DNA from 3 places in the Exiguobacterium sp. s143 genome. Region 3 is predicted to be linked to each of the others. Evidence: riboswitches for the same ligand, from Rfam matches in the RefSeq annotation. Region 3 holds a riboswitch; each other region holds the start of a gene.
What was found. Region 3 has a riboswitch for thiamine pyrophosphate ahead of KNQ03_RS10895 (thiamine phosphate synthase). Riboswitches for the same ligand answer to the same signal wherever they lie in the genome.

Region 1: it holds a riboswitch for thiamine pyrophosphate, as region 3 does, so the genes downstream of both, KNQ03_RS15360 (3-oxoacyl-ACP reductase) here and KNQ03_RS10895 (thiamine phosphate synthase) in region 3, are expected to answer to the same signal.
Region 2: it holds a riboswitch for thiamine pyrophosphate, as region 3 does, so the genes downstream of both, KNQ03_RS01695 (ECF transporter S component) here and KNQ03_RS10895 (thiamine phosphate synthase) in region 3, are expected to answer to the same signal.

What each region holds. Positions count from the first base shown of each region.
Region 1 is NZ_JACSMX010000006.1:26,300-31,316, reverse strand. Features, by position in the region: gene KNQ03_RS15365 (LLM class flavin-dependent oxidoreductase) at 1-1,069, opposite strand, end outside; gene KNQ03_RS15360 (3-oxoacyl-ACP reductase) at 1,125-1,877, opposite strand; TPP riboswitch at 2,012-2,112, opposite strand; gene KNQ03_RS15355 (hypothetical protein) at 2,219-3,301, opposite strand; gene KNQ03_RS15350 (hypothetical protein) at 3,321-4,139, opposite strand; gene KNQ03_RS15345 (ABC transporter ATP-binding protein) at 4,136-4,816, opposite strand; gene KNQ03_RS15340 (GntR family transcriptional regulator) at 4,809-5,017, opposite strand, start outside.
Region 2 is NZ_JACSMX010000001.1:292,856-297,872, forward strand. Features, by position in the region: gene KNQ03_RS01680 (glycerol-3-phosphate acyltransferase) at 1-442, shown strand, start outside; gene KNQ03_RS01685 (GNAT family N-acetyltransferase) at 455-2,005, shown strand; gene KNQ03_RS01690 (50S ribosomal protein L25/general stress protein Ctc) at 2,295-2,972, shown strand; TPP riboswitch at 3,068-3,167, shown strand; gene KNQ03_RS01695 (ECF transporter S component) at 3,268-3,840, shown strand; gene KNQ03_RS01700 (ABC transporter ATP-binding protein) at 3,837-5,017, shown strand, end outside.
Region 3 is NZ_JACSMX010000002.1:520,644-525,660, reverse strand. Features, by position in the region: gene KNQ03_RS10915 (ThiF family adenylyltransferase) at 1-589, opposite strand, end outside; gene KNQ03_RS10910 (thiazole synthase) at 586-1,350, opposite strand; gene thiS (sulfur carrier protein ThiS) at 1,353-1,553, opposite strand; gene KNQ03_RS10900 (FAD-dependent oxidoreductase) at 1,550-2,494, opposite strand; gene KNQ03_RS10895 (thiamine phosphate synthase) at 2,491-3,084, opposite strand; TPP riboswitch at 3,167-3,269, opposite strand; gene nagZ (beta-N-acetylhexosaminidase) at 3,326-4,546, opposite strand; gene KNQ03_RS10885 (OsmC family protein) at 4,543-4,968, opposite strand.

The DNA of each region.
Region 1 (5,017 bases), on a different contig from region 3:
AATAGCCTAACAGTTCTTTTAGCGTCGGATCTGAATCATCGATGATCTCTAAAATCGTTTGATAGCGTCCAATGGGACCTGAAAATTCTTCAATTGATGGTAAGATCGGAATTTTTGCTTCGAAATCCCATGTGGAGCAGTCCTGCTGCAAAAAGAAACTCAATTGGTTTAACGCATTTTCAATCGGTAATTTTTCATCAAGTTCTGCTTTTTTTGCCAGTGCCTCTTCTCGCGTTTTTCCAACATAGGTCACTAAGCCTGGGTATATCTTAATCTTACGATTTGGTGAATTAGTTTGTTCAATTTGTCTCTGCAGTTTTTCACGAAACACTTTCGCTTGTCTAAAATTCCATGACACAGAATACACGGCGTCCGCATGTTTTGCTGCAAGGGCAATCCCTTGTTCAGAAGCCCCCGCTTGCATCGCTACTGGCTTTCCTTGGGGACTACGCGGCGTAGACAAAGGACCTTTTACCCTAAAATAGGTTCCAGAATGATCGATAGCCTGTATCCGTTCAGGGACAATCAATCGATTAGTTGATCGATCTGCGAGAAAAGCCGCTTGGTCCCACGATAAAAATAGCTTTTCCATCAAACTCGCAAATTCTTCCGCCTTGTTGTACCGTTCATTCCTCGGAGGTAGTGTCTTCATCCCGTGGTTTAACGCTTCCCAATCTGTCATCGACGTCACTAGGTTCCAGCCTACTCGTCCCTTCGTCACATGTTCGAGACTTAGGAGTTGCCTGGCTGCTGTATATGGATTGGAGAACGTACTCGATATCGTGGAGACTAACCCGATATGGTCGGTCACTTGAGAAATAGCCGTTAAATTGACTAAAGGGTCCAACCAAAAGGCAGGTAAATCAGTTGGATTATTAGCCGGAAAGGATTGATTGTCCGCAAAAAATACTGCATCCAAACATCCAGCTTCCGCTATTTGAGCCAAACGCTGATAATAGCGGCTCTCTCCGATCTCTTTAATCGCGGAATCAGGCATTAACCATGCGGCTTGATGATGACCACATCCATATAACAAAACGCCGATATTTAACTGATTTTTATTCGTCATCTGCTGTTCACGAATCCCTTCTCTGACAAGCTGAGAATCTTTTAAAACGCCCGCTTCAATTCATCGTTAACCCACCATCGACCGTTACGTTTTGACCCGTAATCCCAGATGCTGCTTCTGATGCCAGGAAGGCGACCATTTGCGCTACTTCTTCTGGACTCGTCACTCTTTTCAATGGGGTCGATTGGGCAATTAAGTCGAATACTTCAGCGGTTGTCACAGCACTCGCATCTGTTACTTTCAACAATCCACCGGAGACGAGATTCACGTTTATGCCATATTGACCTAGTTCTGCGGCCAGATTGCGAGTAAATCCTATTAAGCCTGCTTTTGCTGTTGTGTATTCATGATAAGGAACGACTGGGTTTTGATAGAGGTTTGTTCCAATGCTGATGATACTACCGCTATGTCGTTCTATAAATTGTGGCAAAATACTTTGAATGATGTGAAACGCTGCTTTAAGTGTTCCATCCAGTTGATTTTGATAATCTTCCCACTCTAAATCGATAAACGATTTTTGCGCAACCGGATCAAATTTGAAGTCTACTAACGCATTATTCACGACAACATCGATTTGACCATAATGTGCTGTTGCGGATTGCATCATGCTCTCGACATCTTCCCGCTTCGTGACATCTGCATACAAGGCAATTGCATTCTCTACTCCCAGTTCGCTCACAAGTTGTTCTGCCGCATCCTTGCTTTTAAAGTAATTGATCACCACTTTAAATCCGTTTTGTACTAACACCCTTGCAATCGTCGCCCCAAGTCCTCGACTACTTCCTGTCACTAATACTGTTCTGCTCATTCTTGTCCACTCCCTCATCCATTTTTGCAACTTAAATAGCGAAGTAGTAAACAAAAAACGCAACTCTCCAAAAGGAAAGTTGCGCACGTCTAAATAATCACATAGCAAAGAACGATATCATCGTCTCCGCTTGTTCATCAGAGTTTACACTTCCCTACGCTAGTACGACCTAGTTCAGGTTCAAAGGGTTTGAGTAGCTACTCATCTCAGTTTATTAACACCCCTAGTGATTCTATTTAAGTTATCTTTACTGTAGTGGTCTTGAAAACCCCTGTCAATGATTCTTCATTTCTAGTATTCTAAGAAGCGAGTAAACGAGGTGAATCATGAGTCCATCACGATTACTCCGATACAGTGACATCCTGTACCAAACGATTCTTTTTAGCATTTTTATCTTTGATGATTCCTTGATACGAAATCGATTCATTTTTCGTATCGACTACTGTGACTTGGAAATCCGAATCATTGATATTAGCGATATGGTATAGCTTTCCCTGCGCAATCATCGTATAGGAGCCATTGAAGCGGTAAGCATGCTGCCCTTCCACTTTATGTTGCTTGACTTGATTCGTCTTAAAGTCATAGGTACTCCATTTGATGCTTTTACTTTTTTCTGAATCAAACGTACCGTAAGCGATCAGTGATTGGCTATTTTCATCAGCATTAAAGTTTCCTTCAGAGGCATACGTATCAAGTGCTTTGATTCGTTTGATGCCTTTGCCGTTATCTAGATAATAAGCGCTATCTTTTTCTACCCCTTCTGCATCATATGCGATTTCACGATAGACAATTCCATAGTCGTTCACTGCCACATAATGACGTTCTTGATTAGTCTTAAGTTGCTTGGATTGAAGCGTCTCTACTTTTCCTTTTGCAAGATTGAGTAATAACACCGTCGATTTTTCCTTTGCTCCATGATCATCCCGTTGGACGTATACGTTCATGCCGTCTTGATGGAAGACACGGATGTCAGCCATTTCACGATCCGGTACCGTTAAACGATGAGAAAGCGTCTTTTTAAACTGTTTCTGTGTACTTCTGTCATAAGAATGATAGTTCAACTGAGATGCCTTTACTTCAATTCCGTATGTTCGCGAGCCCATTTCACTAGTAAATACGTCTTCCTTAGAAAGAAAGCGATAGAAATCAGCAGGGAAGTCTGCAGCATAGCTATTGAACAACCCTGTGATATAGTTCTGCGACTCACTATGAATTTGACCGTCCAATTGGATATTGTATTGAGTAGGCTTGATGTCTCCATTTTCAATCTCGATGTTTACTTTTTTAAGAGCTTCTGCATTTTCTTTTCGTATACTCTCGACTTCATAATCCGATCCTTTAATGCTTGCAGCGTAACCAAAATAACTGAGTAAGGTGACGCCAGCAATGCTTCCTACGATGATCATTTCCTTATATCGTCTCATGACTTCCTCCTTCTAATGATTAAATAGATACTTTATGGTTCAGTAGTCGAACACATTTCCAACTTATATATATAAAATAGATGAGAATAAAGGAAAGATAGACGAATACCTGTTGATTAGGAATGAGAATGCTAGTCAAATCAAATAAGTAACGTAATGCAATGAATGGTACGATCAAGAGCGCTACATCCTTTGCGATCGTCAGCAAAGCTTTCCCTTTTTGATAGGACCGCTCCGTCAAGACGAACAAGAAGACCATCGTGATGACGAAGAGTGCGAGCGCTAGAATGACGAATGTATCGATCACATTGAAGGTATAGAGCATGTTCAACGCAGCTGACTCCCCGATGATTTTGGACGCTGCTTGTAAATGTTCCGGGAGTAACCATTCGTAGAGTCGACGACTTAGAAGAATCGTGATCCACTGGATGCCCATGAAACCACATACAAATACCAATACTGTTGTCAGTTTGGATAAGAGGATTGTGATGCGTTTACCCGGTAGCATCAATAAACGGTAGATGTACTTGGACTCGCCATACCAATCGCGGTACCAAATTTGAAAGGCATATAGAATCGTGAACATGATACCGATGGCAATCATGTACTTGAAGTAGTTGGTCGCATCGCCAAACGTCAAAGGTCCATTCAGTTGATCAACAGCTTCCATTTCCGTAAGTCGCTCTTTTTTCATCAAATCCTCCAGCTTGGATTGATAATGAAGAACCTGATATACGACCGATGTGAGTTCAACAATCACTAACATCGTCAATATCGAAAGGTATAGTTTGAAGCTTCGCTTGATTTCCTCGTTTGATAGCATAAAGAATTTCTTCATGTCTGATAAACCTCCCTCATTCGATCCTGTACTGATTTCCCGTAAAGCTCACGCATCTCTTCCGAGTCATCTTCCTGTATGATGGTCCCGTTCTGAAGAAAAATAACGCGGTCGATGAGATGTTCCACTTCTGCAATCTCATGAGTCGTCATCAAGATGCCCTTCCCTTCCATATAGTGACTAGAGAAGATCCACGCAATTTGTTCTTTCGTAAATAAATCAATCCCAGCCAACGGTTCATCGAGCAGTAAGTAAGGTCGATTCATCGCAAATCCAATCAATAGATTAACCTTTGCTTTATTCCCTTTCGATAAATTGGCGATGCGGTCTGTCGCCATCAGTTTAAAGAACCCCATCAGTTCCTCTGCTACTTGTTGATCCCAATCCGGATAGTAGTCGCGCATATAGGCGACGGCTTCTCCGACGCTCATATAACCAGGCATCGTAGAAAGATCAGGTACGAAAGCGATGCTATCGTGAGTCGTTTTCCCATCCACTTTGATTGTTCCAGCATCTACTGGGACTAAGCCCATGATTGCTTTCAAGATGGTGGACTTCCCTTCCCCATTCAATCCGATGAGACAGGTCAGTTGATTTAACGGGACAGTGAACGATACATCGTTCAACACATTCTTTTTTCGACCATATGACTTTCGTAATCCACGGACTTCAAGCATTTAAATCACTCCTTTTTCGAATGTTGTATTCTTTCTCAAAATTAATGATGACCTCTTCTAATGGAATTTGGATTGCATATATCGAATCCACAAATTGCTTCACTGCATTTTCGAGAAGTTCTGTTCGCGCTCGATCGATGATGGATTGGTCCAGCGTCACCTTACTCGGCACGTTACGGTCAGTTATAATCAACAGTTGAT
Region 2 (5,017 bases), on a different contig from region 3:
GGTCGGTTCCGGAAACATCGGTGCCCGCAACGCCCATCGCGCCGGTGGGCTCCCGGCTTTTTTATTCGTGTACCTGTTTGATGCCGCGAAGACGGTTCTTGCACTACAGCTAACAGACGCATTTTATCCCGTCGCTCTTGCCGTACTTATCGGTCACTTGTTTCCGTTGTTTCATCCGCGACGCGGCGGTAAAGGGTATGCCGTATTTTCCGGAATCGTCTTCGCCATCACGCCGTGGGCATATCTTGCCGGACTAGGCATACTCGGTCTGTCTTATCTCGTAACGAAAGATAGCGTCAAAGCGGGGCTGATTCCGGTTGTTCTGCTCCCGTTACTCCCTGTCTACTTTGACGCGGGACCCATCAATATCTTGTGTACCGTTGCTGTAAGTCTACTTGTCCTGTGGGCTCATGATGCACTTCACAAGCCAATCATTACATAAGGAGGACGTCTCATGATCGACTTTTCCATTGCTACCGCTTCGGACGCGGAAGCAATCCATGAACTGAACTACCTCACCTTCACGGAAGAGATTCCGCAACATCAACCGAACACCGAACGGAAACGGATTGACCGGTTTCATGATCAAAATACCTATCTGATCGGCAAGGAAGACGATCGACTCGTCGCGATGATTGCCATTCGGAAGCATCGTCCTTTTTCGCTTGAGGGAAAAGGCGTGACGCTAGATGAGACACTGACGGACCCAGCGGAAATCCGCTTACTCAGCGTTCGTCCCGAATACCGCAATAGTCGTACGTTCATGCAATTGATGCGTTTTTTGATGGTCTACTTGGAGCGGGAAACGATTGATCATGTCTATATCAGTGGTACGACACGGGAAGCTAAACTATATGCGCGGTTCGGCTTCACACCAATCGCAGCAACGCTCGGTAGTGGCGATGCCCAGTTCGTACCGATGTTGTTGTCGCGCGCAACATATGAACGATCCGTCATCGCGGACGTTTTACGTCCTCTGCATTTTCTAGCCGGTCCAGTCGAGGTTGCACCAACAGTCCGCCAAGCGGCACAACAAGCACCGCGTCCGCATCGGACGGCATCGATGCGTCAGCTCGATCAAGATTTACGGGACCGAATGTGTCAGTTGCTGGATTTGCCACATGTCTCGATGGCTGTCGGCAGTGGTACGCTCGCCAACGATATCGTCGCACAACAACTCAGTGGACATGGATTGATCCTAAACGGTGGCGAGTTCGGTCAACGCTTGATCGATCACGCGGCACGAGCCGGGAAGTCGTTTGATATCCACCTGCTTCCGTCCGGTCACCCGATCGACTTAGAACAACTCGCAAGCCAACTGCATCAAACGGAGTACGACTGGATTTGGTTGACGCATTGTGAGACGTCTACGGGCGTTCTCTACGATCTCGATGCGGTAAAAGCGCTATTAGATCAACGAACCGCACTCATCGTCGATGCGATCAGCGCCGTCGGGACCGGACGTTTCTCGTACGCCGGTTGCAGATTCGTCACGACCGTCTCCGGAAAGGCAATTGGTGGTTTACCGGGTCTTGCGTTCATCGGTCATACAGACAGCATCCTACCTTCTCCACGAATTCCACGTTATCTGGACCTCGGACTCTATGCGGAAGGCGTCGCCTTTTCCGGCTCATCGAACTTGTTGCTGGCTTGTCAGGCAGCGCTCGATGCCATTGATCTCGATCAAGCCGCCATCAAGATGACCTATCTCGAACAAGCCGTTCGCGCGACTGGTTTTAACCTTCTTGCGACGCAAGAAGCACAAGCGCCGGGAATTCTGACGATCGTCCATCCGTCGGCAACCGCTTTAGGAGACGCTCTCCGGATCCAGGGCTATCATGTTCAATATGAAAGCGACTATCTCGTCCGTAATCAATGGCTCCAAATTTCAACGATGGGACAGACGACGATGCGGCACATCGAACGTCTCATCCGCGTGTTGGTTCGTGAAAACCAACGCATCACCATAAAAAATGAAAAAAACGAAAGACCTCTCAACCCTTGATTTCAAGCGGTTTGGAGGTCTTTCGACTTTAAAAAATAAAAATTAGAGGTTTAAGGATTTAAAACATAGGGGTATAAACTCACTAGCACCGCATCAAACGGTGACTTACTCACACATGTTTCTCAATATCAGCGTAATGACCTGGGAGAGAAATGCAAAGTCACGAAAGCGTCAGATTCAAAAGAGTCTGAAACCGATTGTCTTAGCATATTTAAATTGTTCAGGACTTGTCCTGCTCCTACTTTCATTACCTTTTGAGGGCTATACCAAATTCAAGGGGGAAATGAACATGTCAGTTAAATTAACAGCCGAAAAACGCGAGGTACGTCCACGCTCACTCCGTAAACAATTACGTCATGAAGGAAAAGCTCTTGGTGTCGTGTATGGTTACAAAGTGGAAAGTACACCAATCGCATTCGAAGAAAAAGAATTGCTTAAAATCGTTCGAGAAAACGGTGAGAACGTCTTGATTTCACTGAAACTCGACGGTAAAAATATTAACGTCTTGATCAACCGTCGTGATATGGATGTCTTCACACCAACTGTCGATCACGTTGAATTCATCGCCGTTAAAATGGATGAAGAGACAGAAGTCGAAGCAGACGTCGTACTCGTCGGCGAAGCAGCTGGCGCTAAAGTCGGTGGATTCCTGTCACAGACACTCTTTAAAGTAACAGTCGCAGCTACACCAGATAAATTACCAGAGAACGTCGAAGTCGACGTCACGAACCTCGAAATCGGCGATTCGATTTCTGTTGCTGATCTTCCAGAACAAAAAGATTTCCGTATCGTCACAGAAGGCGACATTCAAGTCGCAGCTGTCGTCGAATCAACGCTTGAACAAGAGCTTGAGGAAATCGAAGAAGCAGAAGCTGAGGCACAAGCGGAAGCTGGTGAAGACAACGAAGCGGAAGCTACGGAAGAGTCTTCAGAAGAAGCAAAAGAAGAGAACGAAGACAACAAATAAGTCGTTTGACGATACGCCCTTCGTGGCGTATCGTTTTTTTGTGTCTTGACAATAGACAGAAGATTGCCTAAAGTGAACAGCGTATCACCTATTACCATATCCACTAGGGGAGCCCATTTGGCTGAGACGATTCACTTCGGACCCTTCGAACCTGATCTAGTTCATACTAGCGTAGGAAAGTGGAGCGATCACATCCAATGACTCCTGCTGCGCGCAGTTTTTCTGAGGACCGCTCTCTTTTTTACGGAGGGCGGTCTTTTTTGGCGTCTCCCCCATTCTAAGGAGGACGTACCTAATGCAACACTGGAAAATGAAAGAAATCATGGTCATGATGATGCTCGCCGTCGCTTGCGGGGTCATCTATCTTGGTTGGTCAACACTCTGGTTACCGATGTCTGCGATCTTCGGACCTGTCGGTGCCAACTGGATGTTTGGGATCTGGATCATCGCGAGCCCGCTCGTCGCAGCCATCATTCAAAAACCAGGTGCCGCTCTCATCGCGGAAATCGTCGCGGCAGCCGTCGAGCTGTTCACGGGTAGTCACTTTGGTTTATCGGCTCTTCTCATCGGGGTATGCCAAGGGCTTGGTGCGGAACTCGTCTTTGCGATGACGCGTTATCGCCGTTATGACACATGGACATTGATGTTATCGGGTGTTGGAGCCGCGATTGGTAGCATTGTCTATAGTCTGATTGCGAACGGATTCGGTTACTACACGACGACGACGTTACTTGCAACAACTGGCTTACAATTGATTAGTGGCGCATTACTCGGCGGCTTGCTTGCAGCGATTCTCGTCCGTCGCCTTGTTGCGACCGGTGTCTTGAACGGGTTTGCGGCAGGACGTGCGAAACGGGAAGTCGCATGATTACTGTCGACGATCTCAGCATCCGCTATCCCGGTCAGATGAAATCGGTGCTCAATCATGTATCGCTATCAATCGAGCAAGGAACGACCCTTCTGCTCGGACGAAGCGGGAGTGGCAAGACGACACTACTTCATGCCTTAGCCGGACTGACACCGGAGACGATCGAAGTCGAACAGACTGGAACCGTTACCCGGTCCGGTTCGGTCGGAGTCTTATTCCAAAATCCAGAAGAACAGTTCTGCATGGAAACGATCGGACGCGAAATCGCTTTTAGCTTAGAAAACCGGTCGATTCCGCGTGCGGAGATGGAGGGACGAATTGAACACTTACTCACACTTGTTGGTCTCCCTCTCCCCTTCTCGACACCGATCGCGAGTCTATCCGGGGGGATGAAACAGCGCCTCGCACTCGCCGCGGTCCTAGCGCTCGAGCCGACGATTCTATTACTCGATGAACCAACGGCTCAGATTGACCCGATTGGGCAACACGAGCTGATGGCGTTGATCTTTCGGATTCAGAAAGAACATGATTTAAAAATCGTCTTGATTGAACACCAACTCGATGTCTGTTTGCCGTATGTCGATCAGATCATCTTACTTGAAGACGGATCGGTGACTGCGACGGCGCATCCGCAGGATTTGTTCCCGCAGGCGTATACAGAGCTTCAATCGAAAGGGATCGCTGTTCCCTCTTTGTATCCGTACACGTTAGAGACGTTACCCATAGATGGACCACAAGCAGCGCGACTTCACGTGCTTCCTCCAGTCGCTACAGCAGGCACTGCCTTGTTACACGTCGCTGCATTATCGACGAAAGCCCCTTACTCGCTGACCGATGCGACATTTTCCCTGAAGACGGGAGAATGGGTGATGCTGCTCGGGGCAAACGGATCCGGGAAAAGTACGTTGCTTGCAACACTCGGTCGGTTGCTCTCGCATCAAGGAACATATCGGTTCCAAGAACGTCCGGCTCAGCGTTACTCCCGGCGACGCTTTTATGAGCACGTTGGCTATGTCTTTCAACAACCGGATCTGCAGTTTCTCAAACTGACAGTCGAAGCGGAAATCGACTGGAGTCACCGGGCAGCTACGAGTGATGAGCGCACAGCGTTGCTCGAACGACTGGAACTCGCATCTGTCAAACAGCAGTCACCGCTTGCGCTTAGTACGGGGCAACA
Region 3 (5,017 bases):
GTAAGGAAGCGACCATCTGTACAGCTGGTCCGATAATCCCCGCCGTATCACACGTCTCCTGATCCCGTGGTAATTGATCGAGCAGACAATGCAGACACGGCGTCTCCCCGGGACGGACGGTAAACGTGATCCCATAACTGCCGACGCAGCCACCATAAATCCACGGAATCGAACGCATCAACGCCATGTCGTTCATCAGCAAACGAATATCGAAATTGTCCGTCGCGTCGATGATTAGATCGATATCATTGAGAAGCCACGTCAGCGCTGCCCGGTCGACGTCTCCTACATGCGCTTCGATCGTCACCGTCGAATTGATCGCTTCAAGCCGTGCTTTTGCGGCAATCGCTTTTGGTACGATGTGACGCGCATCGTCTTCGGTATAAAGCTGTTGTCGTTGTAGATTACTCCACTCGACATAATCACGGTCAACGATTCGGACGACGCCGACACCGGCGCGGACGAGTTGCTCTGCCGACGCCGTTCCGAGCGCTCCCATACCGATGATCAGTATCTTCGCTGATGCCAAGCGTGCTTGTCCCGCTTCCCCGATCGGTTGAAATCGAGTTTGCCGTGAGTAACGGTTCATCGAATCAATCCACTCGTTGGACTACTCGCGACCGCATACTGTTTCTTCTCGATACGTCCCGCTTCGTATCCGAAGCGCCCTGCTTCGACAGCCAGTCGCATGGCGTGCGCCATCTTGACCGGATCTTGAGCATGGGCGACAGCGGAGTTCAATAAGACACCATCCGCTCCCAGTTCCATCGCATAGGCGACGTCGGTCGGTGAACCGATCCCGGCGTCGACGATGACCGGGACCGTCGTCTGCTCGATGATGAATCGCAAATGGAGCGGATTGAGGATACCTTGTCCGGAACCAATCGGTGACGCTGCCGGCATGATGGCGTGACAACCGAGTTCCTCGAGTCGTCGTGCGAGCACGACATCGTCCGACGTATACGGTAAGACGATGAAACCTTCTTTGAGTAATTCTTCAGAAGCCCGTAACGTCTCGATCGGATCAGGTAGTAACGTCTTATCGCAACCAATCACTTCAACCTTGACCATGTCACACATACCGGATGCCCGCGCAAGCTTCGCAAGTCGGACAGCTTCTTCCGCTGTCTTCGCTCCGGCCGTGTTCGGTAGTAGATCGTACTTCGCTAAATCAAGTGACTCCAAGAAATTCGCTTGTTGTTTGTCGAAAATATCGAGCCGACGGACGGCGAATGTCAAAATTTGTGAAGCGGACGCATCGATTGCTTCTTGCTGTACCGTAGCATCCGTATATTTCCCTGTTCCGAGTAATAACCGTGATTCAAATGTCTTTTCTCCAATTTTCAGCATGTTTATCCTCCTCCTACGAAATGAACGATTTCAAATGTGTCATTGTCCCGAACGACTGTCTGACCATACGCCATGCGATCGATAATTTGTCGATTCTGTTCGACGATGACGAGCTTTTCCCCTAAGCCGAGTTGTGTGAGCATGTCCTCGATCGTTTCAATCTGATCGATCGTGTGGTCATTGCCGTTAATCGTAATGTTCATCGGACTTCCTCCTTCTGAATCAACCGTAATGTATTTGCCAAGACTTCCGCTGTCGCCGGTGCGAGTAATATGCCATGCCGATGATGCCCCGTCGCTAGGAAGATCCGACGGGATGAATCGGCGACTCCGATATATGGCAAGCCGGACGCCGTTTGTGGTCGTATACCGGACCAGACTTCTTCGATGACCGCGTCACGAATCGGTGGATACAGTCGTTCTGCTGCTTGAAGCAATGACGTGACCCCTGCGACACTGACACCGATCGTCTCGTCGTGCGGCAGTTCGGTCGCACCGATCAAAATCCGACCGTCTGCTTTCGGAACGAGGTAGACGGCGTCATCAAACAGGATCGAGCGTAACGGCTGACCCGCGAGACGGACGGCGAGACATTCCCCTTTGACCCCATATGTCGCGATCGAAATGCCGGCTGTATCGAGCAAGGCTTGCGACCCGCGTCCGGCAGCGACCGTCACTGTTCGTCCGGTCCACGTTCCCGCGTTCGACTCGACCTTGATGAAGTCATCGCTCTCTTCGATGCGTGTGACATCTACCTGTTCTTCAATCGATATGCCACGTGCGTGTAAGGCATACATCAATGCAGTCGTCAGTCGTCGTGGATCGATTTGACCGACAGCTGGAAACAGATGCTCGCGTCCTTTACGTTTTAACAAAAACGGTTGTTCCCGGTACCCACAATCGATGCCTGTCTCTCGCTCGAGACGACGTGCAAGCAGTGGATACAGACGACGACTTCGCGCGGCAAGTGCATGCAATTCTGCTCTCAGCTCGATGTCCGTCGCAAGCATCCCGGCAGCCGCTCGGCTTGTCCCTTGTCCGCATGTTCCACGTTCTAAGACGACGACGGATTCATTCTGACAGGCGAGACCGTAAGCAAGCGTCAACCCGATGACTCCGCCGCCGATGATGATGTGATCCGTCATACGCGAACCCCCTGGTAACGCTTGACGGCGGCGAGTGGATCCGATTGACCGAGAATACCCGATAAGACAGCGATTCCGGTTGCCCTGGTCGCTGCGATTTCAGGCATGCGTTCTGGTGTGATCCCGCCGATTGCAATGACTGGTTTCGTCGTGAAGGTGACGACTTGCTTCAAGGCGTCAATCCCTCGTGGTGGCATGTTCGGCTTCGACGCTGTCGAATAAATATGACCGTACAGCAGTCGGTCGGCTCCTTCCGCTTCTGCTGCTAGTGCCTCTGCTAGTGAATGAACGGATTTCCCGATGACGAGGTCCGGAAAATGACGTCGCACATCGCGGACACGCAAGGAACGGCGCGTCAACTGCACACCGATGCCGGCGACATGGGCGACATCGACCCGGTCATGAACGGTTAACTGATCAAGCGAATAACCATGCGCAAGGAGTGCGTCAATCAGATCAAGTAATTCTGCTGCTGACAAGTTCGGTTCACGTAGATGTAGCTGATCCGTATAAGGTTGAAGCGATTGAAAAGTCTTTATTTCGTCAATCGGATGGATGGATCCTGTCGAAATCAGATGTAGACGCATCATGTTCTTCCTTTCCATACGAAAAAGGACCACTCCCGATGTTGAAGGGAGTGGTCCGAAAATGCGCTGAAGCGCTAAGGATATCTAAGGTTTCGAGCCACTTCCCTCCGCTAGTACGAACTAGATCAGGTTCAAAGGGTCCGGATACTTCCGTCTCAGTCTGCTGGGAGACTCCCCTAGTGTCTTTTCGTGTTTAATTGGCTTGCCCCATTAGTCTAGCATGAGTCGCTTTGCTTCGCTAGTCCTAGTTGAGCGCTTCCACTTGCTGAATCAGTTCCGATTTCGTTGGTCGCTGTTGCTCTTGGCTGTCGGCATACGTCTGCTTCAGCTTCAGGATGCGCATTACTTTGGCATCGAGCATCTCCGGCGTCAGCGTTTTGTCTTTGACGGCTTGCATCACTTCAGCATGGACCTTTGTGTAAGCACCTGCCTCTGAAAACATCGCCATATCAGCTCCATTGACGAGCGACTGACGTGCCGCTTCTGCGAGACCATATTGTTTCGTGATCGCCCCCATGACGAGATCATCCGTGATGATGACACCGTTGAATCCGAGTTGTTGACGCAAGAGGTCAGTCAAGATCGGCTTTGAGAGCGAGGACGGATTCATATCGTCATACGCGGGATAGAGAATATGGGCGACCATCACCATCTCGGCGCCCTCTTGAATCGCTTCTTGGAACGGTAACAGCTCCGTCCGCTTCAATTCTTCCTTTGATGCCGTCACTTTCGGTAGCCCGACATGGGAATCGACACTCGTATTGCCGTGACCGGGAAAATGTTTGACGACCGGAATCGTTCCCGTCTCCTGCATCCCGTGCATCAGTGCCGTACCAAGCGTCGCGACGGTATTCGGATCAGCACTTAACGCACGGTCGCCGATGATCGGATTGTTCGGATTACTGTTGACGTCAAGGACCGGCGCGAAGTCCATGTTGAAGCCATAAAAACGTGACAAATGTCCGAGCGTACGTCCGACGTCTTCCATTTTCACTTCATCTGCTCCTTGCGCCATCCGTTGACTCGTCGGTAGACGTAATCGTTGATCCGGTACCCGGCTGACGCGTCCGCCTTCTTCATCAATCCCGACGAACGCATACGGTTTTTGGTTCGTCTCTTGAATCGCACGCGTGAACGTCAAGAGTTGCTCTTCCGACGTGATGTTTCCGCCGAGCAGTAAGACCCCACCAATCGCATGCGTCTTTAACAGTTTCCGGTCAGCTGCTGAAAGTTCCGTGCCGGCGACTCCGATGTAGAGCAGTTGATCGATCTTTTCTGACGTCGACATCGCTTCAAGTTGCTGCTTTAATCGTGCTTGTTGTCGTTCTTCTTTCGTCGGCTCAGGCTTCGGTTTCTTTTCTTCTGTCGGATGCTTCGTTTCCGGTTGTGATGGTTTCGTTGGTTCCGTCGTCTCCTGTGCACACCCTGCAAGCAACAGACAACCGATCAGTACGGTTTTCTTCACAAAGGATCCTCGCTTCGCACACCATTAATCGAATAATAGACGGAAATCTCAGCGTTCAGGGATTGCGAGACCGAACAATATTTATCCTTTGATAAAGAGATGGCACGACGGACCTTATCTTCCGGGAGATCACCTTCAAGCCGGTAATGAATCGAGATCGACGTAAAACGCCGCGGATGATCCTCTGCCCGTTCTCCTTCGATATCCATTTCGAAATAGGTGATCGTCAAGCGCATCTTCTCTAAAATCGAGACGATATCAATTCCAGTACAGCCGGCAACGGCATGTAGCAAGAGTTCGGTCGGTCGTGGTGCTTGGTTTTCACCACCGTTTTCGGGTGCTGCGTCCATCGCAAGATGATGCCCTGATTCCGTCTGTCCACTAAACCCCATCTGTTTGTTCCATGTCACTGTCGCTTGCATCGTTTCCACTCCTTTATAAGTAGTCTTCTTCTGTAGTATACGCAAAAAA